3 regions of the Aminobacter sp. Y103A genome follow, and region 3 is predicted to be linked to each of the others. Evidence: predicted binding sites of a transcription regulator. Region 3 holds the regulator's gene; each other region holds the start of a gene.
The links. Region 3 encodes PhoB, which activates phosphate uptake and scavenging genes when phosphate is short. Its sites were predicted from a motif close to TGTCATNNANCTGTCAT; they were not measured.

Region 1 (10,396 bases), 2.3 Mb from region 3:
GATCGAGAGCCTGCGCGACGGCGGCATCGAACCGATGTCGGTTGCCTCGCTCGCCGTGCTTGTCGGCACGTCGGAGAATGTCACCGCGGTGCCCAACCTTCGCGACCTTGCCGAAAAGTTCGATCCGGCCGCGACCTCGAAATCGGCGGCGAAGTTCGATCCTGAGGAACTGGTGGTGCTCAATCGGGCGCTGCTGCACCACATGTCCTTTGACGAGGTGCGTGATCGCCTGATGGTGCTCGGTGTCAGCGGCAACCATGCCGAAGCGTTCTGGATGGCCGTTCGCGGCAATCTTGACAGGCTCCAGGACGCCGTGGCGTGGTGGCGCATCCTGCGCGAAGGGCCGCAGCCGGCTGTCGAGATCGCCGACGAGGACCGCGAATTCGTTGGCCAGGCGCTCGACCTTCTGCCCGAAGAGCCGTGGGACGGCAATGTCTGGAAGGACTGGACGGCCAAGGTGAAGAAAGCGACCGGCCGCAAGGGCAAGGCGCTGTTCATGCCGCTCAGGCTGGCGCTCACCGGTCTTGAGTCGGGCCCGGAACTCGCAGATCTGTTGCCGCTTGTGGGTCGGGAAGGAACGTTGGCCCGACGGCCCTGACCTTGCGGTTGGGATCTGGTGCCGGACGAGGCACCACCGGCGACTGCGGCTCCTCCACCGGCCTGGCCTGCGGGGTGCTCGGTACCGGGCGTCCTTCGCCGGCGATGACCGAAAAATTCCTGTCCAGGCTGACATTGCAGCCGCAGGCCGGAACGCGCGGCAGGTCGAGGCGCTTGTAGCGATAGGCTGTCGCAAGATTGCGGTAGGGCTGGCCGGAGCGGGCTGAAACCATGCTCTCCTGTGGCTGGCCGGCATTGAGGTGATAAAACAGCTCGATCTCGGTTCCAGGGCAGCTGGCTTCGCAATTCTTCTCGTCGCGCTGGAAATCCGAGACATCGGCTGCATTCGACATCGGGAAGAAGTATCCGTCGCAGGTGCGCACGCACAAGGTACGGTATTCGTCCAAGCCTTGTTGCTGGCTGCGGCCGATGACGATGTGCTGCGGATAGCTTTCATTGAAGCTCAGGCTGGTCGCCTCGCCGCCGCGGATGACGATCGCGCCGGCTTGCTCCGTCGCGGGATCGTTGCCTGCGCCTTCTTCCGTCTTCTCGCCCTGGTCGTTGCAACCCGCGAATTGCATCGCATCAAGGATGCGGATGCGCTCGCGCCGGACGTTCCTGTTCGGTTGCGCGGTCTGGCTGTCGAGCTTGCCGAGATTGTCCTGCATCTCAGCGATCTTGGCATTCAGCGCGGCGCACTGAGCGATGACGTCGCCCGAGATCGCCCTGTCGCAGCCAAGGTCGGAAGCCCTGATGCGGGCGAGGTCGATCTGGTCTTGCTGGGTGGTGGCAGCGGCGGCGAATTCATCCGGCTGGATGAAGCTCCCGCTCTCCCGCGTCGGCAAGTTGGCCAACTGGACCTCGAGTTCCAGGCATTCCGCCGACACGGCGAATGCAGATCCGGTGGTCAGCAACGACACGGCGACCGCGGCCAGCAAGGCGATGGCTGGCCGCTTTACCGGGAATTTGCTTCTGCCGCGCCCGAACATCCCGCTTTCCATCGACCTTCCGCGCGACGCGCGGAACATGGCTCGCCTCGAACCCTAGCGCCGACGAGGTTAACCGTTTCTTTGGAAACGGCTACCCGTGCCCGATCAGGACGCCGCGTGCGCGCGCTGCGACGCTTCGACGACGGCGAGTGCCGTCATGTTGACGATGCCGCGCGAGGTAACCGAAGGCGTCAGGATGTGTGCCGGCTGGGCGGTGCCGAGCAGGATCGGCCCGACATGCAGCGCGTCCATCATCGTCTTGACCGTGGTCAGCGCGATGTTCGCCGCATCGAGATTGGGGAAGACCAGCAGGTTGGCTTCGCCCTTCAGCGTCGAATGCGGGAAGACACGCTGGCGCAGCACTTCCGACAGGGCGGAATCGCCATGCATTTCGCCGTCGCTGGCGAGTTCCGGCGCGATGCGCTTCAGGATCGCCGCCGCCGCCCGCATCTTCTGCGCGCTTTGCGAGTCGCGTGACCCGAAATTCGAATGCGACAGCAAGGCCGCCTTGGGCTCGATGCCGAAACGACGGATCTCGTCGGCCGCCAGCATCGTCATCTCGGCGATCTCTTCGGCGGTCGGATCGACGGTCACGTAGGTGTCGGTGAAGAACAGCACGCCGCGCTGCGAGATCAGCATCGACAGCGCCGACAGATCGCGATCCTTGACGCCGTCGCGGGCGCCGACGATCAGCGTGACGTTGCGCAGGTGCCGCTCAAAACGGCCTTCCAGGCCGCAGATCATGGCATCGGCATCGCCGCGCTTCAGCGCGATGGCCGCGATGACCGTGTTGTTGGTGCGCACCATGGTGCGCGCCGCCTCGGGCGTGATGCCCTGGCGGCCGCCGAGGTCGATCAGGTGGTCGACATAGTGACGGTAGCGTGGATCATCCTCGGGATTGATGATGTCGAAGTCGACACCCGGCCGGATGCGCAGACCGTAGCGCTTGATGCGGACCTCGATGACATGCGGACGCCCGATCAGGATCGGCTTGGCCAGCCCTTCCTCCAGCACCACCTGGGCGGCGCGCAGCACGCGCTCGTCTTCGCCGTCGGCGTAGATGACACGCTTGGATGTTGCCTGCTTGGCGTTGGAGAAGATCGGCTTCATCACCAGGCCGGAGCGGAAGACGAAGCGGCTGAGCTTGTCGACATAGGCGTTGAAGTCGGCGATCGGGCGGGTCGCCACGCCGGTTTCGCAGGCCGCCTTGGCAACGGCAGGCGCGATTCTGAGGATCAGCCTGGGGTCGAAGGGCGAGGGGATCAGGAAGTCGGGGCCGAAGGTCGGCGTCTCGCCGGAATAGGCGCGCGCCGCGACATCGGACGGTTCTTCGCGCGCGAGCGCAGCAATTGCGCGCACGGCAGCCATCTTCATTTCTTCATTGATGGCACGCGCGCCGCAATCGAGCGCGCCGCGGAAGATGTAGGGGAAGCACAGGACGTTGTTGACCTGGTTCGGGAAATCAGAGCGTCCGGTGCAGATCATCGCGTCGGGACGGGCGGCACGCGCCACTTCCGGCATGATCTCGGGATTCGGGTTGGCCAGCGCCAGGATCAGCGGCTTGTCCGCCATCTCCGACAGCAGTTCCGGCTTCAGCACACCGGCTGCCGACAGTCCGAGGAAGACGTCTGCGCCGCCGATGACATCAGCCAGGACGCGCGCGTTGGTGTCCTTGACGTATGGGTCCTTCCAGCGGTCCATCTCCTCGACGCGGCCCTTGTGGGCGACGCCGAAACGGTCGGTGACCCAGATGTTCTCGACCTTGGCGCCGAGGGACACCAGCAGGTTGAGGCAGGCGAGTGCCGCGGCACCAGCGCCCGAGGTGACGATCTTGACGTCCTCGATTTTCTTGCCGGCGAGTTCCAGGCCGTTGAGAACGGCGGCCGCGACGATGATCGCGGTGCCGTGCTGGTCGTCATGGAAGACCGGGATGCGCATCTTGGCCTTGAGCTGCTCCTCGACTTCGAAGCACTCTGGGGCCTTGATGTCCTCGAGGTTGATGCCGCCGAAGGTCGGCTCCAGCGCCGCGATGGTGCTCACCATCTGCCCGATCTCGGGCGCGTCGATCTCGATGTCGAAAACGTCGATGCCGGCGAATTTCTTGAACAGAACGGCCTTGCCTTCCATCACCGGCTTGGATGCCAGCGGGCCGATATTGCCGAGACCGAGCACGGCTGTGCCATTGGAAATCACGGCGACCAGATTGGCGCGGCCGGTATAGTCGGCGGCGGTCTCGGGATCATCCTTGATGGCGAGACAAGGGGCGGCGACGCCGGGCGAATAGGCCAGCGCCAGGTCGCGCTGGTTGCCGAGCGGCTTGGTCGCCTGAATCTCGAGCTTGCCGGGAATGGGGTGCTTGTGGAAGAAGAGCGCGGCCTGATCCAGATCGGACAGTGCTTCCTTCTTCTTGTCTTCCCCAGCCATGTCCCGCTCCTTCTGAATCCAACAGCAAAGGCCGTTATTAGCACGGCCAGCACGATTTTCGAGGCTTCAACGGCCAAATGGACGTTGAATCACTTTCAAGCGCCGGAACTGCAATCATTCCAGCGACTTGCGGGTGGCGGTTGAGAGATTGATTCGGTCTTTTGTGAGCTTGGCTGAAACAGCGCGTCCTTGCGACGCGCTGTTGGCTGCCTTTGGGATAGGTTCGTGCCGCCGTGAGCCTAGAATGAGCTCACGTAAAGCCCGCCGTCGACAGGAATGTTCTGGCCGGTCATGTAGCCTGCATGGGTCGAGCACAGGAAGGCGCAGATCTGGCCGAATTCTTCCGGCGTACCGAGGCGGCCGGCTGGTATGCCGGCGCTGAGGCGGGCGCGGCGCGCAGCACCTTCCGCCGGATCCTCGATGCTGCCGGGCTCGTGCGGGCCGCGCAGGCGGTCGGTGTCGAGCTTGCCGGGCAGCATGTTGTTGATGGTGACGTTGCGGTCGGCGACAGTGCGCGCAACGCCTGCCAGGAAGGCTGTCAGGCCGGCGCGGGCGCCGGAGGACAGGTCGAGGCCGGGGATGGGCGTGTAGACCGACAACGAGGTGATGTTGACGATGCGGCCGAAGCCACGCGCCGCCATGCCGTCGATGACAGCTTTGATCAACTCGATGGGCGTGACCATGTTGTTGGTGACGCCGGCAAGGATCTTCTCGCGGTCGAGCTCTCGGAAGTCACGGTAGGGCGGACCGCCATTGTTGTTGACCAGAATGTCGGGGTCAGGGCAGGCGGCGAGCAGGGTCTTCTGGATCGCCGGATCGGAGATGTCGCCGACGATTTCGGTGACCGGCACGCCGTAGCGTTGACGAATTTCGGTTGCCGTGCGGCTCAGGATGCCGGCGTCGCGGCCGTTGAGGAACAGCTCACAGCCGGCTTCGGCCAGCGCCATCGCGCAGCCCTTGCCGAGGCCCTTGCTCGAGGCGCAGACGATTGCCTTCTTCCCGCTGATGCCGAGATCCATGATCGTTCTCCTGTCGGTGATGACCCAGCCTAGAACTGCCCGGCCAAAGCCGCAACCGTCATACGGCTGTTGCATGAATCTGGGCATAGCCACGGCAAAAGCAACGGGTCGATTGCCATGTCCGGCACGAGCACACGCAATTTTCGCACGCTGTTCATCTCAGATGTGCATCTGGGATCGAAGGGAGCGAAGGCCGATTTCCTGATCGACTTCCTGCGTCACCACGAGGCCGAGAAGATCTTCCTCGTCGGCGATATCGTCGATGGTTGGCGCCTGCGCCGGTCCTGGCATTGGCCGCAGACACACAACGACGTCGTCCAGAAATTGCTGCGCCAGGCGCGCAAGGGCACCGAAATCACCTACATCGCCGGCAATCATGACGAGTTCGCCCGCAATTTCCAGGGCGTGCATTTCGGCGGCATCGTCGTTGCCGATCGGGCCATCCACGAGGCGGCCGACGGCAAGCGTTTCCTGGTCATCCATGGCGATCAGTTCGACGCGGTGGTGCAGAACGCCCGCTGGCTCGCCTATCTCGGCGACTTCGCCTATGACGCGGCGATGGCGATGAACCGGCTGGTGGCGCGCTTCCGCCGCACCTTCGGCATGCCATACTGGTCGTTTTCGTCCTGGGCCAAGGTCCGGGTCAAGAAGGCCGTCAACTTCATCGGCGCCTTTCAGGACGTGCTGACCGAGGAAGCGCGGCGTTCGGACGTGGACGGCGTCATCTGCGGCCACATCCACCATCCGACGATCGAGAATTTCGACGGCATCCAGTACATCAACACCGGCGACTGGGTCGAAAACTGCACGGCGGTCGCCGAGGATTTTGATGGCAGCTTCGTCATCCTGCACTGGCCGCACGTGCTGGCGGGCAAGCTGGTCAACGAACCCTTCGTGCCGATGGTCGTCGATCAGCGCGCCGACAAAGCAGCCGCCTGAACGGAACGACATCGATGTGCAGCTCCAGATATGCCTCGCGCCCATGGCGGGATGGACCAGGTTATGCGGCAATTGCCGCGCCGCGCGTTGCCGAGACGCTGCTAAGACGGGCACGGCGGCTCGGCGCGCACCACTCGCCGATGGAAGCGCAGGCCATGCCGCGCCTTGGCCGATAAGGCCGTGGCAACTGGCCCAAGCTTTGGGTAAATGCTCGGCCCCGTTGGCTTTCGTGGCGTGGCCGCCCATGGTAAGGGATCAGGCAAATCGGTGAGGCTTGGTTGGTTCGGGTCGCGCCCGGACACACTTACCCACCATGACATTACCGCCACTCACGCCAGAGCAGCAGGTCAAGCCACGACGCTTTGAACTGCGAATCTCCCTGCTTTTCGCAGCACTTTTCGTGCCGATGGGCGTGCATCTGCCGTATTTTCCGCTGTGGCTCGAAGCCAAGGGGTTCGATCCCGAGCAGATCGCTATCGTGCTGTCGGCGCCAATGTTCCTGCGCGTCATCACAACTCCATTGATCGCGGCCATGGCCGATCGTGCCAAGGACCGCGCCAACGTCTTCATCGTCCTGGCTGCATCGTCCTTGCTTCTGTCGCTCGGCTACTTCCTTGAGCCGACCTACCTCATCGTCTTGGCCGTCTCGCTGGCGCTGGCGGTGGTGTGGACGCCGCATTCGCCGATAGCCGATTCGCTTGCGCTCTCAGGTGTCCGCCGCTTCGGATCGGACTATGCCGCCATGCGCATCTGGGGCTCGATCGCCTTTCTCGCCGGCAGCCTTGGCGCAGGCTTCATCCTGTCGCTGACCGGTGCGGACACGGTGCCGGCGATCATCTCGATCGGCCTGCTCGGCTGCTTCCTGATGTCGTTCATCTCACCGCGCCTTGGCCGACCGCGCAAGGCCTCACCGCTCTCGGCGACCGACATGCAGGCGGCGCCAAAGCTGTTCAACCGCTATTTCCTGCTGATGGCCGGCGGCACCGGCGTCATCATCGGCAGCCACGGCTTTCTCTATGGCTTCGTGTCGATCTACTGGAAGTCGCTCGGCATCAACGAGACGATCGTCGGGTTGCTGTGGAGCTGGGGCGTGGCGGCCGAAATCGTCATGTTCATGTTTTTCACGCGGCTGTTCGGCAACAGATCGACGGCACTGGTGCTCGTTCTGGCGGGCGCAGGCGCTATCGTCCGCTGGGTCGCATACCCGTTGATCTGGCCGCTCGGCCTGGGTGTACCTGGCTTCTTTGCCGTCCAGAGCCTGCACGCCGTGTCGACAGCGCTGGTTCTGATTGGCGTGCAGAAGCTGATCGCCGAGTCGGTTCCGGAAGAGCGCACGGGCGCTGCCCAGGGTGTTGCCTATTTCGCCAACGGCATGTCGATGGCGATCGTGACGCTGCTGTCCGGTCCGCTCTACCAGCGCTTCGGCGTCGACGGCTTCTATTTCATGGCGGCGGTCGCCGCCTGCGCCATCGTGCTTGTGCTGCTTGCATCCCGCTCAGCCCCAAAGTTCGGGCAGGGGCGGCGACACCATTGAACCCTCGTAGACAAGCCCCGGCGAACGGTCGCGCGCCAGGAGCAGCGGGCCGTCGAGGTCGACGAACTCGGCGCCCTGGGCGAGCAGCACCGCAGGCGCCATGGCGAGCGAAGTGCCGACCATGCAGCCGACCATCACCTGGAACCCGAGCGTGCGGGCCTGGTCGCGCAGTTCGAGTGCTGCCGTCAGCCCACCCGACTTGTCGAGCTTGATGTTGACGGCGTCGTAGCGGCCCTTGAGCTCGGCGAGATCGGCGGCGATGTGGACGCTCTCGTCGGCGCAGATCGGCACAGGATGTGGGATGCGGCCGAGGATCTGGTCGGCGCCGGCGGGCAGCGGCTGTTCGATAAGCGCGATGCCGAGCTGGGCGGCAGCGGCAAGGTTCTCGGCGATGTTGGCATCGGTCCAGCCTTCATTGGCGTCGAGGATGATGCGGCTGTCGGGGGCGGCTTCGGTGACCGCGCGGATGCGGGCGATGTCGTTGTCGCCGCCGATCTTGACCTTGAGCAACGGCCGCGCCGCGTTGGCGCGGGCCTGGGCTGCCATAGTCTCGGGTTCGCCGAGCGACAGCGTGTAGGCGGTCTCGAGCGCCAGCGGCGCAGCAATGCCGAGCCTGTCCTTGACCGGCACGCCGCTCAACTTCGCTTCCAGGTCCCAGAGCGCGCAGTCGACGGCGTTGCGCGCTGCACCGGCTGACATCAGCGTCAGAAGGTCGGTGCGCGAAGCACCGTCCTCGATGGCGTGGCGCGCCTGTTCGATCGCCTCAGCCACGCCAGCCATGGTCTCGCCATAACGCTTGTAGGGCACGCACTCGCCGCGTCCGATGACGCCTGATTCGGCGATTTCGCAGGTGATGACCTCGGCTTCGGTCTTGGAACCGCGTGAGATGGTGAACGTTCCGGCGATGGGAAAACGCTCGTCAACGACCGAAAGGACACGCGTCATGAAAATCTGCTCCGTTCAACTGCTTGGCGCGGCTGCGAAAATCGACATGCCGCAGCCGACGCGTTAAGTAGTGTGCCATGTTGACCATCGGCAAACGGGAAGCAAGCGGCGGGGCAGCCGACGGCCGAGATCACCGACCGCAGGTTGCTGTGGCGGAGCGCGAAGGCGTGCTCGCCTGTGTGTTCACCGGGATCTGGACCACCCGCACCGTTGCCTTCGTCGACGCAGAGATGCGCAAGATCGAAGCCCGCAAGGGCTACAAGACCCTGGCGCTCGACCTCGGCGGCATCGAGAAGATCGACACCGCCGGCGCCTGGGTCATCGACAGGCTCGTCAGCGCCAATGAGAAGAAGGGCGTCGAGGTCAGGATGGAAGGCCACAGCGAGGTGGCCAAGATCCTGCTGGGCGCCGTCAGCGAGGCCGTGCGGCGCGAGGGCGAATCTGCCCCGGCTGGTCCGCCCAACATCGTCATGCGCATGCTTGAGGCTGTCGGCCGCCGCGTGTACGAGATGCGCGACGACTTCCTGTCGTCTATGAACATCCTTGGCGCAACAATTCGCGGCGCCCAGATGAAGCTCGGCCGTGGCCATGCGGTCAATCCGGCCGCCATCTTCAACCAGATCGACCGCATGGGCGTCGGCGCCATTCCCGTCGTCGTACTGATGTCGGCAATCGTCGGCGCCATCGTCGCCCAGCAGGGCGCCTACCAGCTTGCCTATTTCGGCGCCGATATCTTCGTCGTCGACCTGGTCGGTGTGCTGGTGTTGCGCGAACTCGGCGTGCTGATGACCGCGATCATGATCGCAGGCCGCTCGGGCAGCGCCATCACCGCCGAGATCGGCTCGATGAAGATGCGCGAAGAGGTCGACGCGCTGACGGTCATCGGGCTCAATCCCATCGGCGTGCTCGTGTTCCCGCGCCTCGTGGCCCTGGTGATTGCGCTTCCATGCCTCACCATCATCGCCAATTTCGCAGCGCTTGGCGGCGGCATGCTGGCGGCATGGCTCTATTCGGACATTCCGATTGCCGCCTTCATCGACCGCCTGCGCCTGGCAATCGACCTCAGCACCATCTTCGCCGGGCTGATCAAGGCGCCGTTCATGGCACTGATCATCGGCACCATCGCTTCCGTCGAGGGCATGAAGGTCGGCGGCAGCGCTGAATCGCTTGGCCGCCACGTCACCGCGTCGGTGGTCAAGGCCATCTTCGTCGTCATCATCCTCGATGGCCTGTTTGCCATGTTCTACGCAGCGATCAACTTCTGACATGGCAAACCGGACACAGACCATCGAGGCGGAGAGCCAAGGCCAGGACGCCAGGGGCGAGGTGTTGCTGTCGGTGCGCGACCTGACGGTGGCCTTTGGCGACAAGGTCATTCTCGAGGATCTCGATCTCGACATCCGGCGCGGCGAAATTCTCGGCTTCGTCGGTGCTTCGGGGTCGGGCAAGTCGGTGCTGTTGCGCACCGTGCTTGGCCTGATCCGCAAGCGATCCGGCACGATCAAGCTGTTCGGCGTCGATCTCGAGCAGGCCAACGAGGAGGAGCGGCTCAGGATCGACATGCGGGTCGGTATGCTGTTCCAGCATGGCGCGCTGTTTTCGGCGCTGACCGTGCTGGAGAACGTCCAGGTGCCGATGCGCGAATATCTCGACCTGCCGAAAAAGCTGATGGACGAGCTCGCCATGCTCAAGATCGAGCTCGTCGGCCTGCCGCCTGACGCGGCCCGCAAGTTTCCGTCCGAGCTTTCCGGCGGCATGATCAAGCGTGCGGCACTGGCGCGTGCGCTGGCGCTCGACCCTGACATCGTCTTCCTCGACGAGCCGACGTCGGGTCTCGACCCCATCGGTGCTGCCGAGTTCGACGAGTTGGTCGGCAAGATGCGCGATACGATGGGGCTCACCGTCTACATGGTCACCCACGATCTCGACAGCCTGTTTTCGGTCTGCGA
Region 2 (10,396 bases), 640 kb from region 3:
TGTTGTAGGCGGCGGTGGCGACGTCGACGTCCTCGGGATAGGCGTCGCAGGGTTCTGTGTCGGCCTCGTCGGCGAGTGAGCCGATCAGGCGGCTTGCATCAGGCTTGAAATAGAAGCGCTCGTGCAGGTCGACGACGAGCGGCCATCTGCGCACATCGACGCCGGCGGGCGGGTCGAAAAGGAAGGCGGTGCGCCGCTTGGGCATGAAGCCCAGGCCGGACAGGCCGGCACGGCCGGCGATGACGTCGACCCACGCGCCTGCCGCGTTGACGACGATGTCGCCGTCGTGGATGCCCGACGCCGTGATGACGCGGAAGCCTTCCGGCGTGCGCTTGATTTCGAGCACATCAGCGCCGGTAACGATCTTGCCGCCCGATACCTTCAGTGCCGAGGCCTGGGCCTGGACCATCTTGCCGGTGTCGATGTCGACGGCACCCGGTTCGTAGACGGCACCGCAGGTCCGCTCCGGCGCGATCAGCGGCACCAGCTCGCTAACGTCCCGAGGCGACAGCCGCCGCACTGATGGCACCAGTGCCTGGTACTCTGCAGCGAGCTTGTCGATGGCATCGTCGTCGTCGGGGCCGCCGAAATGCAGGGCGCCACGCACATGCTCGATGAAGCCGCCATCGATGATGGCCTGCCGGCTTGCCACCGACAGGGCGCGGACCAGCGTGTTGCCGTAGGTTTCGGTGAACAGGGCAGCGGAGCGCCCGCTGGCGTGGTAGCCGAGCTGGGATTCGCGTTCGATCACCGTCACCTCGGCCCATTGCTGGACTGCGGCTGCGAGCGAAAGGCCGGCAATGCCGCCGCCAATGACGATAACTCTGGGGGTGTGGGACGTGGAATGCATGGCCATTCGTAAAATCATTTTCTGATCTGGTCAATAATTAGCGGATAGGAAAAATATGGGTGAATCTTGCGACAAGGAAGGAGTTGGACTAGCTAACATAGTCAGGTGATGGAGATGCCAATGTCCGAACAGCCGAATCTCGGCGACTGCCTGCGCAACCTGAGACGGCAACATGGCTGGACGCTTCAGGACGTCAGCCACCTCACCGGCGTCGCGGTGTCGACGTTGTCAAAAGTCGAGAACGACCAGATGTCGCTGACCTACGACAAGCTGCTGCAGATATGCGGCGGGCTCGGCATCCATGTCACCGAGCTGTTGAGTGGCGATTCAAAGCAGCCCACGGCGCGTACGCGCCGGTCGGTGACGTCGAAGAGCACGACGCTGCGCCAGCTGACGCGCAACTACGACTATTATTATCTCGCCACCGATCTGGTGCGAAAGCGGATGGTGCCGATTCTGGCCGATGCACGGGCGCGCACACTCGAGCAGTTCGGTCCGCTGACCAGCCATGCCGGCGAGGAGTTCCTGATCGTGCTGAAAGGCGAGATCGAGGTCCACACCGAGCAATATGCGCCGGTGCGGCTCAAGGCTGGCGAAAGCGTCTATATCGACAGCACCATGGGCCACGCCTACCTCTCGGTCGGCGAGGGCGATGCGGAAATGCTGTGCGTCTGCTCCGGCGACGAGCCCGATATGGAGCAGACCCTGATCGGCCTCAATGAGGAAGAGAAGGTCGGCGCCTAGAGCGTCTTGCTGGAAGTTGCAAAACGCGCCAGTTCCTGGAGTGGCTTAGGCGACACGGCGGCCTTCGCGCCAGACGGTGCGCACGACCGGCACATGTTCGTCGACCCGCACTCGCACCAGATCGCCACGGCGCCCGGCTTCGATGACGCCGCGGTCGGTCAGGCCGACGGCGTCTGCCGGGTTCTTCGACACCATCGCCATTGCCTGCGGCAGAGAGATGCCGTCGACGACTTCGCCAAGGAAGAAGGCCGACTGGATCAGGCTGAAGGGGATATAGTCCGACGACAGGATGTCGAGCAGGCCGTGTTCGGCAAGGGCACGGGCCGAGACGTTGCCTGAGTGCGAGGCGCCGCGCATGACGTTGGGCGCGCCCATCAGCACGCCGAGGCCGGCCCCCTTCGAGGCGTTGGCGGCTTCGAGCGTGGTCGGAAATTCGGCGACGCGGATGCCCTGCGCGATCGCCTCATCGACATGTGCCGTGGTGGCGTCGTCATGGCTCGCCAGCACGATGCCGCGCGCGTGGCAGGCAGCTGAGATCGCCCCACGGTTGGGGGCCGAATTGCGGGCGGAATCGCCCATGCGCTTGTCGCAGAATTTCTGGAACTCGACGTCGTTCAGCTTGAGCTTGCGCTGGTAGTAGTAAGCGTAGGTTTCGAGGTTGACGAACTGGCGCTGGCCGGGCGCGTGGTCCATCAGCGAGGCCAGCTTGACGCGGTCATCGCCGTCGAACACGGCAAAACTGTCCTGGCAGTCGCCGGCCGAGACTTCGCAGCGCAGATGGATGAAGTGATCGGCGCGGACGCGGTCGGCGCGCACGCTGTCCTCGATCGCATCGGCAAGCAGGCGCATGTCGGCTGAGGTCATGTCGGCATCCTCGTCCATGCCGACGCGTAGCGCGTCGAACACGGTGGTGATGCCGGCCGACGCCACCTGCGCGTCATGGGCAAGCACGGCGGCGATCGGATTCCAGCGCACGCGCGGTCGCGGCGCGTAATGGCCTTCGAGATGGTCGGTGTGAAGTTCGACGAGGCCGGGAATGACGTAGTCGCCGCCCATGTCTTCGCCGATGGCGCTCGGGCCGGTCGAAATCTCTGTTATCCTGCCGTCACGGACGACGATCGAGCCGTCGATCACGTCGTCCGCCAGGACGATACGGGCATTCTTCAGGACAAGGTCGGTCATCTCAGGCGGTCTTTCTTTCAGCTTGCTTGCCCAGTGCGCGATAGGTCCGCACCTCGAAGGGCGCACCCGGAGACGGCTCGACGAACAAGGCCAGGCCGTCCACCGGTACCGGCTTGTCGAGCGTGTCGCCAAGGCATTCCTCAATTGCGGTGCGGACGCGCGCGGCTTCTTCGGCAGCGATGCGGCCGGTCAGGGTCATGTGGAAACGGAAGGTATCGAAGACGTAAGGATAGCCCCACTGGCTGAGGTTGCGGCATTCGCGCGGCGACAGCGCGTCGGGGTTGCGTCGGGCGATCTCGGCGTCGCTCAATTGAGCGCGGAACGGCTCGAACGCCGTCACCACATTGCCGGCAAAACTGTCGAGTTCAGGCAGCGGTTCGGCAGGAACCAGCGCAAAGAAGCCATCGATCTGGGCGAGCTTCAGGCGCGGTATGTCGAACGGCACGGTGGAATTTGCGAAGGCGTCCAGCGCATCGATGAGCGCAGCCTCGGACATGCCGTCGGCGAGACGGAACGGCGCCTTGAGCGTGGCGTGGAAGCCGTAGCGGCGAGCTGCTGCCGTATGGAACGCAACCTCCGCGGCCGACAGCGCGCCAAACGCCTTTGTCGCCGTGACTGCGCCGCCAAACGCGTCGCGCCCGAGCCAGCCGGCCGCGATGCGGCACAGCGGATCATCGTGCTCGGGCGTGAAATAGATGGCGTAGCGCATGGAGAGGTTCCTGGAAGGCCGTGCGATAGATGATTTGCGTGACAGTTTGACGAAGTAGTGGCCGACTTTGCTGCCTTTGCAAGGGCCGGCCACATTTGTTCAGTGATTGGCCTTGTTGCCGATCAGGCGTTGGCGCAATGCAGTCGAGATGTTGTCGAAGATGAACACCACGATCAGGATCAGCAGCACCATATAGGCGACGTTTTCCCAGTCGGAATTGGTGCGCATCGCTTCCCACAGCTTGAGGCCGATGCCGCCGGCGCCCACGGCGCCGATGATGGTGGCCGAACGGGTGTTCGATTCCCAGAAATAGAGCGACTGGCTGATCAGCACCGGCAGCACCTGCGGCACGACGCCATAACGCTGGACCGAGGCGGGCGAGGCGCCGACAGAGCGCATGCCTTCGCGCTGCTTGTCGTCGATGTTTTCCAGCGCCTCGGAGTAGAGCTTGCCGAAGGTGCCGGTGTCGGTGAAGAAGATTGCCGAGATGCCGGCGATCGGGCCGGGCCCGAAGGCGCGGGTGAAGAACAGTGCCCAGATCAGCATGTCGACCGAGCGCAGGAAGTCGAAGAAGCGTTTGGCGACCTGGTTGACGAGGCGGTTACGGGTGATGTTGCGCGCCGCAAGGAATGCCAGCGGGAAGGCGAGCAGGCTGGCGAAGAGCGTGCCGACGAAGGCCATGACGATGGTCTGGGCGAGCTTGAGCCAGACGTCGCCGTGCTGCCATTCCGAATTGTTGACGATGTTGTCCCAGGCAAGGGCGGCGTTGGACCTGTTGGGGTCTAGACGTTCACCAGAGGAGATCAGTGACAGCACTTCGCTCGTCGATTTACCCCAGAAGGGCGAGTTGGCGTCGAAGACGAAGTTCTCCCAACCGAAGAAGCGGTGGCGGATCTTGACGTCGTCCTCATCGATCTGCAGGCCGCCGGCAAAGCCGAAATCGGCAAGGATCTTCTGGCTCGGGGCTTTCTGCGTCGCCCAGGTGGGCAGGGAACCAGTGACCGAAAGGCTCTGGCCCGGCACGATGGTCACGTCAAGAGTTTCGCCGCCATGGGCGACCATCACGCGATCAGGCGCGATGTCTATCGTCGTGGCGGTTCCGATATGGGCAACGACGCGATCGGCAGGCGCCTTGTTGCCGGCGATGGCGGCGCCGGCCGGCTGGGTGATGTCGAGCCAGTCTGGATGGCGGTCGGCGCGATAGGACGAGAAGCGTGCGTAGCTGATGTCGAGGCGGTCGTCCTTGAAGTCGATCTGCGGCCGCACCTCGTAGGAAACCCAGTCGGCGAGGTAGGTGCCGGCGATGCCCCAGTTGCCGCCGGCAAGCACGGCACCGACGGCGAAGAACCACCAGGCGAAGGCGAGATAGGCGACAAGGCCCAGACCAACGGCCCAGCCGGTCAGGGCCTTGCGCCAGGAGCCGGCGAAAACGTCGGGATGGCGCTCGGAGATCGCCTGCATGTCGGTCAGGGAAAGGGTGGTCATGATCTTAGTCCCCACGGCCGAAGGAGAAGGCCTGTTCGCCAACCAATCTCTTGCGCAGCCAGGCCGAGAACTGGTCGACCGCTACGATGGTGCAGAACAGGAGGATGATGATGGCGATGGTCTTGGCTTCGTGGTTGCGGCTGATCGACAGGCGTAGTGCTTCGCCGATGCCGCCGCCGCCGACAGCGCCGATGATGGTCGAGGCGCGGACATTGATCTCGAGGCGCAGCAGGCCGTAGCTCAGGAAATTGGGCATCACTTGCGGCACGATGCCGAACCAGACACGCTCGGGCCAGTTGCCGCCGACGGCGCGCAGGCCTTCGTCGGCCTTCATGTCGGCATTCTCGACCACCTCGAAGAACATCTTTCCGAGCGCGCCTATAGTGTGCAGCGACACCGCGATGATCGCCGGTATCGCGCCCATCGAGAGGATGGCGAGGAAGAAGCCGGCGATGACGATCTCGGGGAAGGCGCGCAGGATTTCGAGGAAGCGGCGGACGAAAAAGCGCAGCCAGCGCTGGGTGACGAGGTTGGAAGCCGCCAGGAAGCAGAGCAGGAAGCCGACGGCGAAACCGATCAGCGTCGAGACCAACGCGATGTTGATCGTCTCCAGCATCTTGTAGACGTATTCGGGCATGTAGACCGAGCCGAACAGATACATCCGCCCTTCGGGGTAATCGAATTTCAGGCTGCCGTCGGCATAGGGCGAAGGCAGGTCGAACATGGCGCGCCAGACCTCGAGGCCGTCGCGCGGGATCAGCTGGTCTACGAAATCGAAGAAATGCGGCAGCCGGTCGAAGAACTTGCCGGCGTTGCTGTCATTGGCGAACCAGAGCGATCCGGACAGCGCGATGAAGAGGAAGAACAGGCCACCCGCCGTATAGAGGCGGCGGCGACTGGCGAGTTCGCGCCAGTGCTGCTCGACCGCGAGGCCGGCTTCCGAGAGGGGCATTGTCATTGGGGTTCCGTCCGATCCCGGATAAAAAGGGACGCGCCGCGATTGCTGCGCGGCGCGTCCGAGTTGCCTTCGGGGCTTAGCTGCCGATCTGCGCCTTACGGGCGTCGATCACAGGCTGGTAGAATTCCGGGGTGACTTCGGTGAAGCCCTTGAAGTCGCCGCCCTGGATGGCCGCGAAGCAGGCCGGATCTGTCTCCGGCAGCTTGACCATGTAGTCCTTGAACTTGCTCTTGATGTCTGCATCGAGCGACGTGCGCACGACGATCGGGCCGTTCGGGATAAGCGGCGACTTCCAGACTTCGACCAGGTCGTCCATGTCGAGGATGCCCTTGTCGACCATCTTCTTCAGGTTGCCCGAGGTGTAGCCATCCTTGAACTCGCCGACGCCCGAACCAAAGGTCGTGCCGGCGTCGAAGGTGCCCTTGAGCACTTCGAGGACGAGGTTCTCATGGCCGCCGCCGAAGCCGGTCTCGGCGACGAAGTCCTTGACGGCGACGCCGCCGAGGTCCTTCGGCAACGAGGTGACCGGGATCAGGTAGCCCGAGGTCGAGTCAGGATCGGCGAAGCCGAGCTTCTTGCCCTTGAGGTCTTCGAGCTTGGTGATGCCCGAGTCCTTCTTGGCGACCATGATCGAGTAGTAGCCGGTGGCGCCGTCGGTCTGGACGGTGGTCAGGATCGGCTCGACCGCGTCCTTGTTCTGCAGGTAGATCTTGGCGTAACCCGAAGCGCCGAGTTCGGCGTAGTCGAGCGTGCCGCCGAGCAGTCCCTGGATGGTGCCGTCATAGTCGGCGGCCGGGAACAGCGACACCTTCTCGACGCCGATGGCCTTGGGCAGCTGGTCGACGAGGCACTGGAAGTTGCGCAGGCGGTCGGCTTCGTTTTCGCCGCCGATCAGGCCGATGCGGAATTCCTTGAGGTCGGCGGCATTGGCCGAACCGATCGCCAGCACGGCGAGCGAAGCGGCACCCAGAAGTGCTTTCTTGAACATCACAGTTCTCCAGTTTGGCCCAGCACCTTGCCGGGTCATTGCAGTTGATGATTACCGGCCCTTGACGTGGGCGAGACGAACGCGAGCAGCCTCAGGCCGGGGCGTAGGCCGGTTCGAGAGGTGCGGCGGATACGGGAACCCTGACCTTGACCGGGCGGATGCTGGTCGAGGTGATGGCTTCGGAAATTTCAGTGCCGTCGGCGTCGGCACCGTAGACGAGGCGCACGGCCTCGATGGTGAGGTCTTCGGGCGCGCCGTCGAAGACCACAGCGCCGCCCTGCATGCCGATGATGCGGTTGCAGTAGGTGCGTGCGGTGTCGAGCGTGTGCAGATTGGTGATGACGGTGATGCCGTCGCGCAGGTTGATGTCGCGCAACGCGTCCATCACCACCTTGGCGTTGAGCGGGTCCAGCGAGGCGATCGGCTCGTCGGCGAGGATCAGCTTGGGCTCCTGCATCAGGGCACGTGCAATGGCGACGCGCTGCTGCTGGCCACCGGACAGGGTTCCAGCCGGCTGGAGGGCGGTGCGGGCGATGTCGAGGCGCTCAAGTGCGGCGATCGCCCGGATGCGCTCTTCACGCGTAAAGATCGAGAGCAGGTTGAGCGCGGTGGAGCGGTGGTTGAGGCGGCCGAGCAGGACGTTGGTCAAGACGTCGAGGCGCGGGACCAGGTTGAACTGCTGGAAGATCATGGCGCAGTCGCGCTGCCATCGGCGCAGCTGCGTGCCGCGCAGCGACGACACTTCGGTGCCGTCGAAGGAAATTGAGCCCTCGCTCGGGTCGATCAGGCGGTTGATGGTCTTGAGCAGGGTCGACTTGCCGGCGCCGGAGCGGCCGATGATGCCGACCATCTGGCCCGGCTGGATTTTGAGGTTGACGCCGTTGACGGCGACATTCTTGCCGAAGCGGCGCGTCACGTTGCGGATTTCGAGCATCTTGGCTTCCCTGTCCCGTCGGGCCTTTTCGCCCTTGTCTGCGATGGGCCTAGACCCGGGACGTGAAGCTGCAATGTCGGGACCATGTCAGTTTTGTTACGATGCACAGGCCGAAGCGCGAAAAACACGGCTTTTGAGGGCAAATATCGCTGCTTTTTGGAATCCCGTTTCTGAAATCGGCTTTCGCGAACCGCGATGGCCCGCTGTGATCTCTGCCTGTGTCAGGCCGCCTGTTGGCGGTCTTTCCAGTTCTCGTGCTGCTTGCCCCATGCCGACATTGCTGTCACGGCATCGTTCAGGCTCAAGCCCAGCGGCGTGATCGAATATTCGACGCGCGGCGGCACCTCTTCATAAGCATGCCGGCTGATCAGCCCGTCGGTCTCCATCTGCCGCAATTGTTGCGTCAGCACCTTCTCGCTGATGCCCGGCAGCAAGCGGCGCAGTTCGGCAAAGCGATGGGGCCGCAGGTGCAGTTGCCACAGCAGCGCGGTTTTCCACTTGCCGCCGATGGCCTGCATGGCTGCGGCAAAACCGCAGCTGTCCGGTTCCTTGTGCCTCATCTTCCAGCTCCTGTCATGATATCAACGGCTTACTTCAAAGTGCGTACTTCTCAATGCAGTGACGGTACATATGTTTGGTCCGAGCGCGCGCCAAACATGAACCAGCCCCTCGTCGCAAGGGGCCTTCGCATTTCGGAGAAAAATCGTGAATATAGATGTCTGCGTGCTCGGCACGGGCCGTATGGGCTCGTCCATTGTCCGAACTTTGTTCGACCAGGGCTACCAGCATGCATGACGGGGAGACGAAACGCACCGCCACCTGTTCGTGTCGCGGCGTGAAACTCGTCCTCGCCGGGGAGCCGAGACGAGTCTATGCCTGCAGTTGCACCGAGTGCCAGAGATGCACCGGGACGGCATTCTCCTACCGCGCCATCTATGCGGATTCCGCCGTCGTTAGCCAGGAAGGCGAGACCAGGTCGTGGCGGCGAGCCGGCGCGTCGGGACAATGGCTGGAGCAGACATTCTGCACCACCTGTGGATCGGTCGTCTTCATGCGGGCGGAAGCGTTGACGGCGGCGCTGTCGGTCTCGGTTGGCTGCCTGGAGGATCAGGGGTTCCCGGCGCCGGTCGTGCTCCACTGGCCGAACAGCAAGCACGATTGGCTTTGTCTCGAAGGTGTGCCCGAGGCGGGCTCGCCTCGAAAGGGAAATCACAAGGAGTAGTACGAAAACCAGGCAGCTGGCTGTCAGCATTGTACTCAAGCGCAGCCCGCTGACGGCCGCAGCTGCCGGTCGGACATAAGGTCCACTTGCGGAAATCCTGGAAAAAGCATGACGAATCAATATCTTGCCGAATTTCGGCAAGAATCTGCCAAAACTTGGCCTGCAAACCCTGACACTACAGTTGTTAGTCATTATATGAGGGCGGACGACACTTTGAGGATCCGCTGATGAAATTGTCCCGAACGACCCGCTTCGCCACGCTTTTCGCGGGCCTGTTCCTCGCCTTCTCCATGATTGCCGTCGACCACGCCGATGCACGGCGCGGCGGCAGCTTCGGCAGCAGGGGTACGCGTACCTTCCAGTCGGCGCCGCCGACCCGCACCGCGCCGCAGCCGACCGCGCCGGTCGAGCGTTCGATGACGCCCAACACCGGTCAGGCAACCAACCCGGCCGCCACCAGTGCAGCCCGTCCTGGCGCGACTGCACCGCAGCGCCCCGGCTTCATGGGCGGCTTCGGCGGCGCGATGATCGGCGGCCTGCTGATGGGTGGCCTGCTCGGCATGATGATGGGCCAAGGCTTTGGCGGCATCGCCGGCATGTTCGGCATGCTGATGCAACTGCTGCTGATCGGCGGCGCCATCTGGCTCGCCCTGCGCTTCTTCCGTTCGCGCCAAGCCACCGGTCCGGCGATGGCCGGCGCGGGTGCCGGCGGCGGTAACTTCAACTACCGCGACGCGGCACCGTCTGGAGACAGCGGCAAGGCCAATGGCGGCAGCCGTTCGTTCAGCATTCCGAGCATCGGCAGCAGCCGCGCCGAGGCCGCGCCGCAGCAGCCTGCCAGCAAGGACATTACCGTGTCGGGCGAAGATCTCGACACGTTCCAGCGCCTGCTGACCGAGGTCCAGGAAGCGTTTGGCCGCGAGGACCACAAGGCGTTGCGTCGCCTGGTGACGCCGGAGATGGTGTCCTATCTCTCGGAAGAATTGGCCGACAACGCTCAGAACGGCGTCCGCAACGACGTGACCAACGTCCAGCTCCTGCAGGCCGACATTGCCGAAAGCTGGAACGAAGGCGACCGCGACTACGCCACTGCGGCAATGAACTATTCGTCGATCGACGTGACCCGCAACCGCACGACCGGCGAAGTGGTGGACGGCGACGCAAACGAGCCGAGCGAGACGACCGAGCTGTGGACCTTCGTCCGCCAGAACGGCGGCGACTGGCAGCTCTCGGCTATCCAGGACGCCTGAACCGTTTCAGACTGATTACAACGCCCGCGGTCTTCCCTTTCAGGGAGGCGCGGGCGTTTCCGCGTCGGGCGGTG
Region 3 (10,396 bases):
GCAGAAGGCCGCTCTGTGGAACGAAGCCAAGGACCGTCTCAACGAGCCGGGCACCGGCCTGTCGGGCGGCCAGCAGCAGCGCCTGTGCATCGCGCGCGCCATCGCCGTTTCGCCCGAGGTGATCCTGATGGACGAGCCGTGTTCGGCGCTCGACCCGATCGCCACCGCCAAGGTCGAGGAGCTGATCGACGAACTGCGCGAGAACTACACGATCGTCATCGTCACGCACTCGATGCAGCAGGCGGCGCGCGTGTCGCAGCGCACGGCGATGTTCCACCTCGGCTATCTCGTCGAGGAAGGCCCGACCGACAAGATGTTCACCAACCCCGACGACAAGCGGACGCAGGACTACATCACCGGCCGCTTCGGCTGAGTGGGTTTCGTCGCGGCACACGATACGAGGAAGAAATCATGGGCGAACATACAGTCCGGTCCTTCGACGAAGAACTTCAGCACGTCGACCAGCTCATCCGCGACATGGGCGATCTTTCCAGCGCAATGGTGGCCGGCGCCATCCGCGCGCTTCTCACGTCCGACCAGGCACTGGCGCAAAACGTCGTTGCCGACGATACGATCATGGACGCCAAGCAGCGCGATCTCGACAATTCGGCGATCACGCTGATCGCCAAGCGCCAGCCGATGGCGCAGGATTTGCGCGCCGTGGTCGGTGCCATCCGCATGGCGGGTGACCTCGAGCGCATCGGCGACCTCGCCAAGAACATTGCCAAGCGGGTCGGCGCTGTCGGCCAGTCGCCGACCCCGCGCAATCTCTCGCATTCGATCGATGCGATGGCGCAGCTGGTGCTCGGCCAGGTTCGCGGCGTCGTCGATCTCTATGTCGCGCGTCAGGCCGAGGGCCTGAAGGATCTGCGCGCCGACGACCAGAAGATCGACATCCAGTACACCGCCGTGTTCCGCGAACTCCTGACCTACATGATGGAAGATCCGCGCAACATCACGGCCTGCACGCATCTGCTGTTCTGCGCCAAGAACCTCGAGCGCATCGGCGACCATGTCACCAACATCGCCGAGAACGCCTATTTCGTCGTGACGGGTACGCAGCTGCCGCTGAACCGGCCCAAGGTCGACGAGACCACGACGACGGTTCCGGCCTGAGCATTTCCGCAACCGCATGCGTTTGGCGCGGGGGCGCTGCATAGGTTAAATCAGCGCATGGTCCAGAAGCGGCCATGCGCAAGGACAAGGTATAGCCAATGATCGCTCCCAAGGTCATGGTCGTCGAAGACGAAGAGCCGCTGGGCGTGCTGCTTCGCTACAATCTCGAATCCGAAGGCTATCAGGTCGAGGTCGTCACGCGTGGCGACGAGGCCGAGATCCGGCTCCAGGAAAACGTGCCCGACCTGCTGGTGCTCGACTGGATGGTGCCGGCGCTGTCGGGTATCGAACTGTGCCGCCGGCTCAGGATGCGTCCCGACACCGAACGCCTGCCGATCATCATGCTGACGGCGCGGGGCGAGGAAAGCGACAGGGTGCGCGGGCTTTCGACCGGGGCCGACGACTACCTGGTCAAGCCGTTCTCGACGCCGGAATTCATGGCGCGCGTCAAGGCGCTGCTGCGCCGGGCCAAACCCGAGGTGCTGTCCTCGGTGCTCAAGGTCGGCGACATCATGCTCGACCGCGAGTCGCACCGCGTCTACCGCAAGAAGAGCGAGATCAAGCTCGGGCCGACCGAATTCCGCTTGCTCGAATTCATGATGCGGCACCCGGGCCGCGTGTTCTCGCGCAGCCAGTTGCTCGACAATGTCTGGGGCGAGACGATCTATATCGACGAGCGCACCGTTGACGTGCATGTCGGGCGCCTGCGCAAGGCGGTCAACAACGGCCGCATGCCTGACGTGATCCGGACCATTCGCGGTGCCGGCTACGCCATCCGCGAGGACTGAGCCGCTTCGGGCTCTTTTCCGCTCAGCTAGGCGACGTCGGCACCGGCACGGCGTGGAGCCGTGCCTGCGGCAAAAATCTCCTGATCAACGGCAAGCAGCGCGCGCATCATCGCGCCCTCGCGTTTGAGCGGAACCTCGTTGGGTTCGGTGTCGAAGGAGATCGCCTTCGAGTGCAGCCCGCCCGCCGTCTTGGCGATGGCCGCGCGCACATGTGGCTCCATGATGTCGAAGGCGGTTGCGCCGACGCCGACGAAGGCGAGGGGGGCCGGGTCGAACAGCGCAAACATCGAGCCGAGTCCAAAGCCGATGGCTTCGCCGGCCTTGCGAAAGGCCTCGCGTTCGGGGCCATCATGGTCACGTGCCGCATCTGCCACGGCCCTGATGTCGTCGTCGGACAGGTCGGCCAGCGGCTCGGCATTCTCGTCGCCAACCCTTGCGTTGCGCCAGATGGCGTAGTTGCCGGCATAGGCCTCGATGCAGCCGCGGCGGCCGCAGCGGCAAAGCGCGCCGTCCGGGCGGTGGATCATGTGGCCGAACTCGGCACCCGACGACTGCGTGCCGGTGAACAGCTCGCCCTTGATGACTAGGCCCATGCCGATGCCGTGCGAGAGCAGGATGGCGATGAAGTCGTCGCGATAACGCACCGGATCTCGCCAGCGCAGGGCCTCGGCGATCATGTTGCAGTCGTTCTCAACCGAAACAGGTACGCCGAACTCCTGCTCCAGCCGGTCGGCGAAGGGGATGTCGTCGTAGCGGGTGATGGGAGACCACAACAGCTTGCGCGAGGCGGCGTCGGTGATGCCCTGGACGGCGATGGCGATGCGTAGGACGGCGCCGCCCGAAGCGCCGGCGCTGTCGATCAGGCGCCGGACCATTCCGACGCATTCGTCGACCAGCGCCTCGGCAGGCATCTGCTGCGTGACAAGCCGCCGGGTCTCTTCGGTCACGGTGTTGCCGGCATAGTCGATGATGGCGGCGGACAGGCTGTTGAGCGAGAGCACGACCGCAACGACAGACGCAGCGTCGGCATCGAGCATCAACCCGACCTGCGGCCGCCCCCGTTTCATGGAGACGGGTTCGCTGAACTTGGCCTCGGCAAGGATGCCTTCTGATATGAGATCGGAGGAAATCGTCGAGATCGTCGAATGGCTGAGGCCGGTGGTGGCAGCGATTTCGGTGCGCGATGGCTGGCTGGCTCGGCGAACCGCGGATATAACCATGGCGCGGTTGCGCCGTCTCAGATCGTCGTGACGTATGCCGACCGACATGTGCTCGTCTTCCTCCCGGCGAAGCGCTGCCCTTCTTAAGCGGCAGTCCCTTACGCGCCAAGTGATTGTGACAGAGCCAGCGCCAAATGTCTCTATTTATTTCGGGCTCCGAAAAAAATAAGGAGCGCTCGCGAAACCATGTTGACAGTGGCCGGGCATTGAGTCAGTATTTTTTCGAGGCTCGAAAAAAAGAGCTTCTCCAAGGGCTATCGCGAAGTAGGCGCGCCCATTGGGCGCAGGGAGGAAATAATGAAAAAGTTTACCACCGCCATCCTGGCGGGCGTTGCCATGACTCTGTCGCTTACGGCAGTGGCTTCGGCAAAGGACAAGGTCATCGGCGTCTCCTGGTCGAACTTCCAGGAAGAGCGCTGGAAGACCGACGAAGCCGCCATGAAGGCCGCCATCGAGGCCGCCGGCGACAAGTACATCTCGGCTGACGCGCAGTCGTCGCCGGCCAAGCAGCTGACCGACGTCGAAAGCCTGATCTCCCAGGGCGCCAACGCCCTGATCATCCTGGCTCAGGACGCCTCGGCCATCGGACCGGCTGTCGACAAGGCCGTCGCCGAAGGCATTCCTGTTGTCGGCTACGACCGCCTGATCGAGAACAAGGACGCCTTCTACCTGACCTTCGACAACAAGGAAGTCGGCCGCATGCAGGCCAAGGGCGTGTTCGCCGCCAAGCCTGAAGGCAACTACGTCTTCATCAAGGGCAGCGGTGCAGATCCGAACGCCGACTTCCTGTTCGCCGGGCAGATGGAAGTGCTCAAGGAAGCCGTCGACGCCGGCAAGATCAAGAATGTCGGCGAGGCCTATACCGATGGCTGGCTGCCGGCCAATGCCCAGAAGAACATGGAACAGTTCCTGACCGCCAACGACAACAAGATCGACGCGGTCGTGGCTTCGAACGACGGCACCGCCGGTGGCGCGATCGCAGCGCTTCAGGCACAGGGCCTTGCCGGCTCGGTGCCGGTGTCGGGCCAGGACGGCGACCATGCCGCGCTGAACCGCATCGCGCTCGGCACTCAGACCGTCTCGGTGTGGAAGGACGCGCGCGAGCTCGGCAAGAACGCCGCCGAAATCGCCTCGCAGCTCGCCGATGGCAAGAAGATGGAAGAGATCGCCAACGTCACCAAGTTCAAGACGCCTGGCGGCCTCGAGCTGAACTCGGTCTTCCTGACGCCTGTTCCGATCACCAAGGACAACCTCGACGTCGTCATCGACGCCGGCTGGGTTGGCAAGGACGTGGTCTGCCAGGGCGTGGCGGCCGGTTCGGTCGCAGCCTGCAACTGAGATCGGTTCGATCCGGTCGGTCAAACGCCGCGGCTTGCCCGCGGCGTTTTTCAAAAGCGCCCGCTTCATGACATGGCGGATTGACCCTATCATGCGCACACCGGCTGCCGCTTAGACGGCTATCCGGTCGGGAGGTATCAATGACAGACACGACAACCAACGCGCCGGCAGACCGAGCGCGAACGACCGAACTCGGCCCGGTCGGACGCTTTCTCAAGGCAACCGAGATCGATACGCGCATGCTCGGCATGGTCGGTGCGCTGCTTCTGATCTGGGTCGGGCTGCAGGTGATTTCGAGCTTGCGCCTTGGCGTCAACCCGTTCGAATTCGACAGCCGCACCTTCCTGACCGCCCGCAATCTGTGGAACCTGTCGGTGCAAGCGTCTGCCGTGGCGATTATGGCGACCGGCATGGTGCTGGTTATCGTCATGCGCAATATCGACCTGTCGGTCGGGTCGGCCGAAGGCCTGATCGGCATGGTGATGGGCTTTGCCCAGGTGCATTTCCTGGTCAAAGCCGTCGGTCTCGAACTTGGTAATCCGTGGATCTGGGCGTTGGCACTTGCCATTGGTATTGCGCTTGGCCTGATGATAGGCGCGCTGCAAGGTTTCGTCATCGCCTACATGGAGGTTCCTGCCTTCATCGTGACGCTGGGCGGATTGCTGATCTGGCGCGGGGCGGCCTGGTGGGTCACGTCAGGCCAGACGATCGCGCCGCTCGATGCCACCTTCCAGCTCATGGGTGGTGGTCCGCAGGGCGCCATCGGAGCGACGTGGAGTTGGATCGTCGGCCTTGTCGCATGCCTGGCTGTGGTGTTCCTGCTGCTGCGTGGCCGCCAGCAACGCAAGCGCTTCAAGTTTCCGCTGCGGCCGGTCTGGGCAGAGGCATTGCTCGGCGCCGTTACCTGCGGGGTCATCCTTGGCGCGATCTGGATCGCCAACTCCTACCCTTGGCCGATCGGTATCGTGCGTCGCTACGCCGAGGCCAACGGCATTACCATCCCTGAAGGCGGCCTGTTCATCGCCCACGGCATCGCCATTCCCGTCCTGATCGCGGTGGCAGTGGGCATCGTCATGACCTTCGTCACCAACCGCACACGCTTTGGCCGCTATGTCTTCGCCATCGGCGGCAACCCGGAAGCAGCCAACCTCGCCGGTATCAACACGCGCTGGATCACCATGAAGGTGTTCATGATCATGGGCGTGCTGGCGGCGATCTCAGCGGCAGTCTCCAGTGCTCGCCTGAACTCGGCTACCAACTCGCTCGGTACCCTGGACGAACTGCTGGTCATCGCGGCAGCGGTCATTGGCGGCACCTCGCTCGCCGGTGGCTCCGGCACCGTTGCCGGTGCCATGCTGGGTGCGCTTCTGATGCAGTCATTGCAGTCGGGCATGGTGCTGCTCAACATCGACACGCCGCTGCAGAACATCGTCGTTGGCCTGGTGCTGGTCGTGGCCGTCTGGCTCGACACGCTCTATCGCAAGCGCGTCTAACGAAATCCGGGAGCCAAGATCATGGAACAGACCCGTATCCCGCTCGTCGACCTCAAGAACATCTCTATCGCCTTCGGCGGCATCCGTGCCGTCGACGATGCTTCGGTCGACCTCTATCCCGGTGAAGTGGTGGCGCTGCTCGGTCACAATGGTGCCGGCAAGTCGACGCTGATCAAGATCCTGTCGGGTGCCTACAAGCGCGACGCCGGCACCATCATGGTCCGGGGCGAGGAGGCCGCGATCTCCAACCCGCGCGACGCCAAGAAATACGGCATCGAGACGATCTACCAGACATTGGCGCTGGCCGACAATGTCGATGCCGCCGCCAACCTCTTCCTCGGCCGCGAGATCATGACCGCCTATGGCACGCTCGACGACGTCGCCATGGAAGCCGAGGCGCGCAAGGTGATGGGCCGGCTCAACCCGCGCTTCCAGCGCTTCAAGGAGCCGGTCAGCAAACTCTCCGGTGGCCAGCGTCAGTCTGTGGCGATCGCACGTGCCATCCTGTTCAATGCCCGCATACTGATCATGGACGAGCCGACGGCAGCCCTTGGACCACAGGAGACGGCGCAGGTCGGCGAACTGGTCAAGCAGCTCAAGGCCGATGGCATCGGCATCTTTCTCATCAGCCACGACATCCACGACGTGTTCGATCTCGCCGACCGTGTCTGCGTGATGAAGAACGGCCAGGTCGTCGGCACGGCCCGCACCGAGGACGTGACCAAGGATGAAGTGTTGGGCATGATCATTCTCGGCAAGTGTCCGCCTGGCGCAACGCCCGGACCGGGGGCAATGCAGATCGCTGCCTGAACAGGCCCTTTGCCGGCTCAGGCAGGCCGCACGTCTGGCTCAATGCACGATCGCGAAAAGCAGTTTCACCTTTGCGCGATCGTGCTTTAATGGTGCGTGGGTGACGCGAGCCAGCCGGAATTGAGAAAGTACTTCCCCAGTCTGATCTTTATCGCCGTGACCCTTGTCAGCCTGACGATGGCCGGGCTCGTGTATCTGGCGACCGTGGAGGCGGCGCGGATCAAATTCCAGTCCGTCGCCGACGACGCGCTCAACCGCATCGAGGGCAGGCTGGAATTCGACCTTGCCTTGCTGCATGCGACGCAAGCGATGTTCGTGGCGCAGAAGGGCCATCTTTCGCGCGACCAGTTCCGCGACTATTTCGCTTCGCTCGATGCGGAGAAGAATTTCCCCAGCCTGCGCGGCATAGGCTTCCTCAGGCTGATCGAGACCAGCCAGAGCGAGACGGTCATGCGCGAACTGAAGGACGGCTACGGCATCGACCGGGCGCTGTATCCTGAGACGACGCTGAACTGGCGGACGCCCATCGTGCTGTTCGAGCCGATGAGCAAGGCCAGCCTCGATGCGATGGGCTACGATATGGCAACCGACCCGCTGCGCCGGCCCGCCATCGAATCGGCAATGGCGGCCCAGGGCGAACCCAGGGCGACGGGCAGGGTGCTGCTCGGCCAGGGCGACAACGAGAAGCAGCCCGGGATCCTGGTGCTTTCACGCGTCGACCGCCCGGCGGCAGAAGGTCCGGCACCCGCTGGTTTTCTCTATGTCGCCTTCCGCACATCGGAGCTTTTCCAGGCAGCACTCGGCAAGGCGCCGCTACTGCCGGTGGCGGTGGAGGTATTCGACGGGACGATGGGCGATGACACGCTTTTGTTCCGCTCGCAGGTGCCACCCGATCCCAGCTATGGCAACGAGTTTTCGGTGACGCGCGAGGCCAATGTCGCCGGCCGCAGATGGACCGTCAATTTCAGGCCGAGCACAGCGTTTGCGCCGCCATCGCCGCGTGCCGCGCCGCTGATGCTCGGGGTTTTCGGTCTCGTGCTGGCGGGTGCGATCGCGCTTGTCGCGCGCTATCAGCAGCGCGCCTATGAAGCCGCGGCGCAGTTGCACGAGACGACCGAGAAGAGCCTGCTGGAAAAGGACCTGATGCTTCAGGAAATGAAGCATCGCATCAAGAACTCGATTGCCCGCGTGCTGGCGATGGCGCGGCAGACCGCGGCGCACTCCGAGAACATCAATGACTTCTCGTCGTCCTTCTCGGCGCGGCTTCAGGCAATGGCAGCATCGCAGGACATGCTGACACGCTCGCGCTGGCAAAAGGCCGATCTCAGCGAATTGCTGCGCATCGAGTTGGGCCAGGTGTTCGGCAAGGAATTGCCGGAGGACATGATGAATGGTCCGACGGTCGAACTGGACGAGACGACGACGCAGGCACTTGGGCTGACCTTCCATGAGCTTGCGACCAACGCGTTGAAATATGGCGACGGCGACAACTCGGTTGGCGGCCTGAAGGTGAACTGGCGCATGAACGGCCAGGGCAAGAAACGGCGGCTGGTGCTCAATTGGGCCGAACGCAACGGCAATGGCGTATCGGAGCCCGAGAGGACCGGCTTTGGCACCAAGCTTATCGACATGAACATCACCCGCGAGCTCGATGGCAAGATCATGCGCCGCTACGCCAAGGACGGACTGCTGGTGGAGATCGACATACCCTATCGCGGCTGAACGCCGCGACATCGGCAAGAAGACCCGGTTCACAAAGAAAAACCCGGCGAGGCCAGAGCCTTCGCCGGGTTTTGTCTGCAAAGCCGTTTAGCGGCAGCGCGCCGTGTAAATCTGGCCACGGCTGTTGCGGTATTCGCAGTAGCCATTGCGCAGGTTGCGGACCAGCAGGCCCGAGGCCGCGCCGACCGCACCGCCGATGAGTGCGCCCCGGCCACCGCCGATGAGAGCGCCGGCAACAGCACCTACGCCCGTGCCGGTGGCTACGTCGCGCTCGGTCGTCGTGCAGCCTGAGATTGCAACGACGGCTGCAACGACAAGGATAAGCTTCTTCATGTGGTCAGTCCTCTCACTTTAACATCGCCCGGTGAATACTTAGCGTATCGGTCCAAAAATCGGAATCGTTTTTCCGCTCGCCGCATCAATTCAACGGCTTAGCGTATCCGCATGATGTCGGCTCCTCGGTCTGAAGGGGACAGGCTGATACGCTTGCGCATCAGTGGAGATATGCCGGCTTGCCGCTCGCCGCATCCGCCGCCACGACGACGCTCGAAACCGACAGCGACGCTTCGAGCATACCGTTGGGCAGCACATTCCAGGTCAGTTGGTCGTAGTCGTCCTCTAGCGCGGGATCGACCTCGAGGCATTTGGCAAAGGCGCGTCTGTCGCGCGATGTGAACGCGGTCAGAACCTTCGGCAACTCGGCCTGGCAGGCGTCATATGCCTCGAACAAGGGCGCTGGCGCCGGTGTCTCGCGGCAACCCGTCAAATCCTGCGAGCAGGAAACGACCAACAGAAACGCTGCGATGTGTTCCATGACAAACCACCTCGGCCAAGAAACGGCGGGTGGCGGGCAAAAGTTCCGTGATCCAATCGAGCTAAACCGTTTGAATCTCCGGTGTCATGTGGCGACGGCTAATCCCTGTCGATTTCGAAGTTCGCCTGGGGCATGAGGAGACGGTATTGCAGCCTGTCGACGCCGATTTCGAGTACGGCACTGCCGCTCAGCGCTGCCGGGACGACGCGCTCGAGCGCGACCGAGCCGAAGCGCTTCTTGCGTGTCGTCGCGTCGGCAGTCGGGCCGATTGCCTCCGACCAATGCAGCGCCAACTGCCCTTCGCCATCGGGACCGGATACCCTGCTGGCCGTCACCTCGACGTGACCGTCTGCACGCGAAAGCGCGCCAAAGCTCACTGAATTGACCGCCAGCTCGTGCACGGCAAGACCGATATGCAGGGCGGCATTGGGGGTGAGATAGGGATCCTCGCCAAGGATGTGGACGGCATGCTCGGTGTCGTTACTGTAGCGTTTGACCTGGCCGATTACGAGTTCGCGAAAGCCTGCGCCGCGCCAGTTCGACGACGTGACCAGATCCTGCGACGAGGCGAGCGACTGCAGCCGGCCGCGAAAACGCTCGAGGAAGACGTCGATGGAGCCGGAATAGTGACCGGTCTGGCTGGCAATGCTCTGGATGATGGCAAGCAGGTTCTTGGAGCGGTGGCTGACCTCGCGCAGCAGCGCCTTCAGCGTTTGCTCGCGCCGCTTCTGCTCTGTGGTTTCGATGACGGTGACGACGACACCCTGGACCTGGCCGCTCGACGAATGGTCGGCGTCGATACAGACATCGTACCAACGCATGCCTGCCGAGTTGTCGGCGATGCTGACCTCGAGCCCGTCCGAATTGCCGGTGGCAAGGACGTTCTTCTTTGCAGCCACGAGCCGGTCGGCCTGCTGTTGCGGCAGGGAGTTGACCGTCCCGGACTGCTCCTCCAGCACCTCCGCCCAAGGCGGCTGCAGATTGTGTGACCACACTGTCTGCAGGGTGTGATCCTGGTAAAGCACGGCGATGCCGGCATTGCGGGAGACGTGGAGAAGAGCGGCGTCCAATCGTGAGCTCGGTCCCATTGATGCT

Region 1: Amn_RS13065 (UDP-2,3-diacylglucosamine diphosphatase) is a predicted target of PhoB. The motif match lies at 5,086-5,102, and genes of this name have one in related genera.
Region 2: phnC (phosphonate ABC transporter ATP-binding protein) is a predicted target of PhoB. The motif match lies at 7,935-7,951, and genes of this name have one in related genera.

What each region holds. Positions count from the first base shown of each region.
Region 1 covers NZ_AP017986.1:2,663,253-2,673,648, forward strand. The annotation lists gene gltX (glutamate--tRNA ligase) at 1-598, shown strand, start outside; gene Amn_RS13050 (DUF2865 domain-containing protein) at 516-1,586, opposite strand; gene Amn_RS13055 (NADP-dependent malic enzyme) at 1,692-4,010, opposite strand; gene Amn_RS13060 (SDR family oxidoreductase) at 4,250-5,029, opposite strand; gene Amn_RS13065 (UDP-2,3-diacylglucosamine diphosphatase) at 5,147-5,968, shown strand; gene Amn_RS13070 (MFS transporter) at 6,282-7,502, shown strand; gene dgcA (N-acetyl-D-Glu racemase DgcA) at 7,464-8,447, opposite strand; gene Amn_RS13080 (ABC transporter permease) at 8,525-9,712, shown strand; gene Amn_RS13085 (ABC transporter ATP-binding protein) at 9,714-10,396, shown strand, end outside.
Region 2 covers NZ_AP017986.1:4,299,544-4,309,939, reverse strand. The annotation lists gene Amn_RS21165 (NAD(P)/FAD-dependent oxidoreductase) at 1-856, opposite strand, end outside; gene Amn_RS21160 (helix-turn-helix domain-containing protein) at 971-1,594, shown strand; gene Amn_RS21155 (alpha-D-ribose 1-methylphosphonate 5-triphosphate diphosphatase) at 1,640-2,776, opposite strand; gene Amn_RS21150 (DUF1045 domain-containing protein) at 2,778-3,485, opposite strand; gene phnE (phosphonate ABC transporter, permease protein PhnE) at 3,585-4,970, opposite strand; gene phnE (phosphonate ABC transporter, permease protein PhnE) at 4,975-5,928, opposite strand; gene phnD (phosphonate ABC transporter substrate-binding protein) at 6,005-6,916, opposite strand; gene phnC (phosphonate ABC transporter ATP-binding protein) at 7,008-7,850, opposite strand; gene Amn_RS21125 (winged helix-turn-helix transcriptional regulator) at 8,072-8,410, opposite strand; gene Amn_RS21120 (GFA family protein) at 8,566-9,072, shown strand; gene Amn_RS21115 (Tim44 domain-containing protein) at 9,300-10,322, shown strand.
Region 3 covers NZ_AP017986.1:4,936,557-4,946,952, reverse strand. The annotation lists gene pstB (phosphate ABC transporter ATP-binding protein PstB) at 1-373, shown strand, start outside; gene phoU (phosphate signaling complex protein PhoU) at 412-1,116, shown strand; gene phoB (phosphate regulon transcriptional regulator PhoB) at 1,215-1,904, shown strand; gene Amn_RS24215 (ROK family protein) at 1,931-3,172, opposite strand; gene xylF (D-xylose ABC transporter substrate-binding protein) at 3,422-4,462, shown strand; gene Amn_RS24205 (sugar ABC transporter permease) at 4,603-5,955, shown strand; gene Amn_RS24200 (ATP-binding cassette domain-containing protein) at 5,977-6,765, shown strand; gene Amn_RS24195 (CHASE domain-containing protein) at 6,886-8,487, shown strand; gene Amn_RS24190 (YMGG-like glycine zipper-containing protein) at 8,575-8,820, opposite strand; gene Amn_RS24185 (hypothetical protein) at 8,981-9,301, opposite strand; gene Amn_RS24180 (sensor histidine kinase) at 9,400-10,371, opposite strand.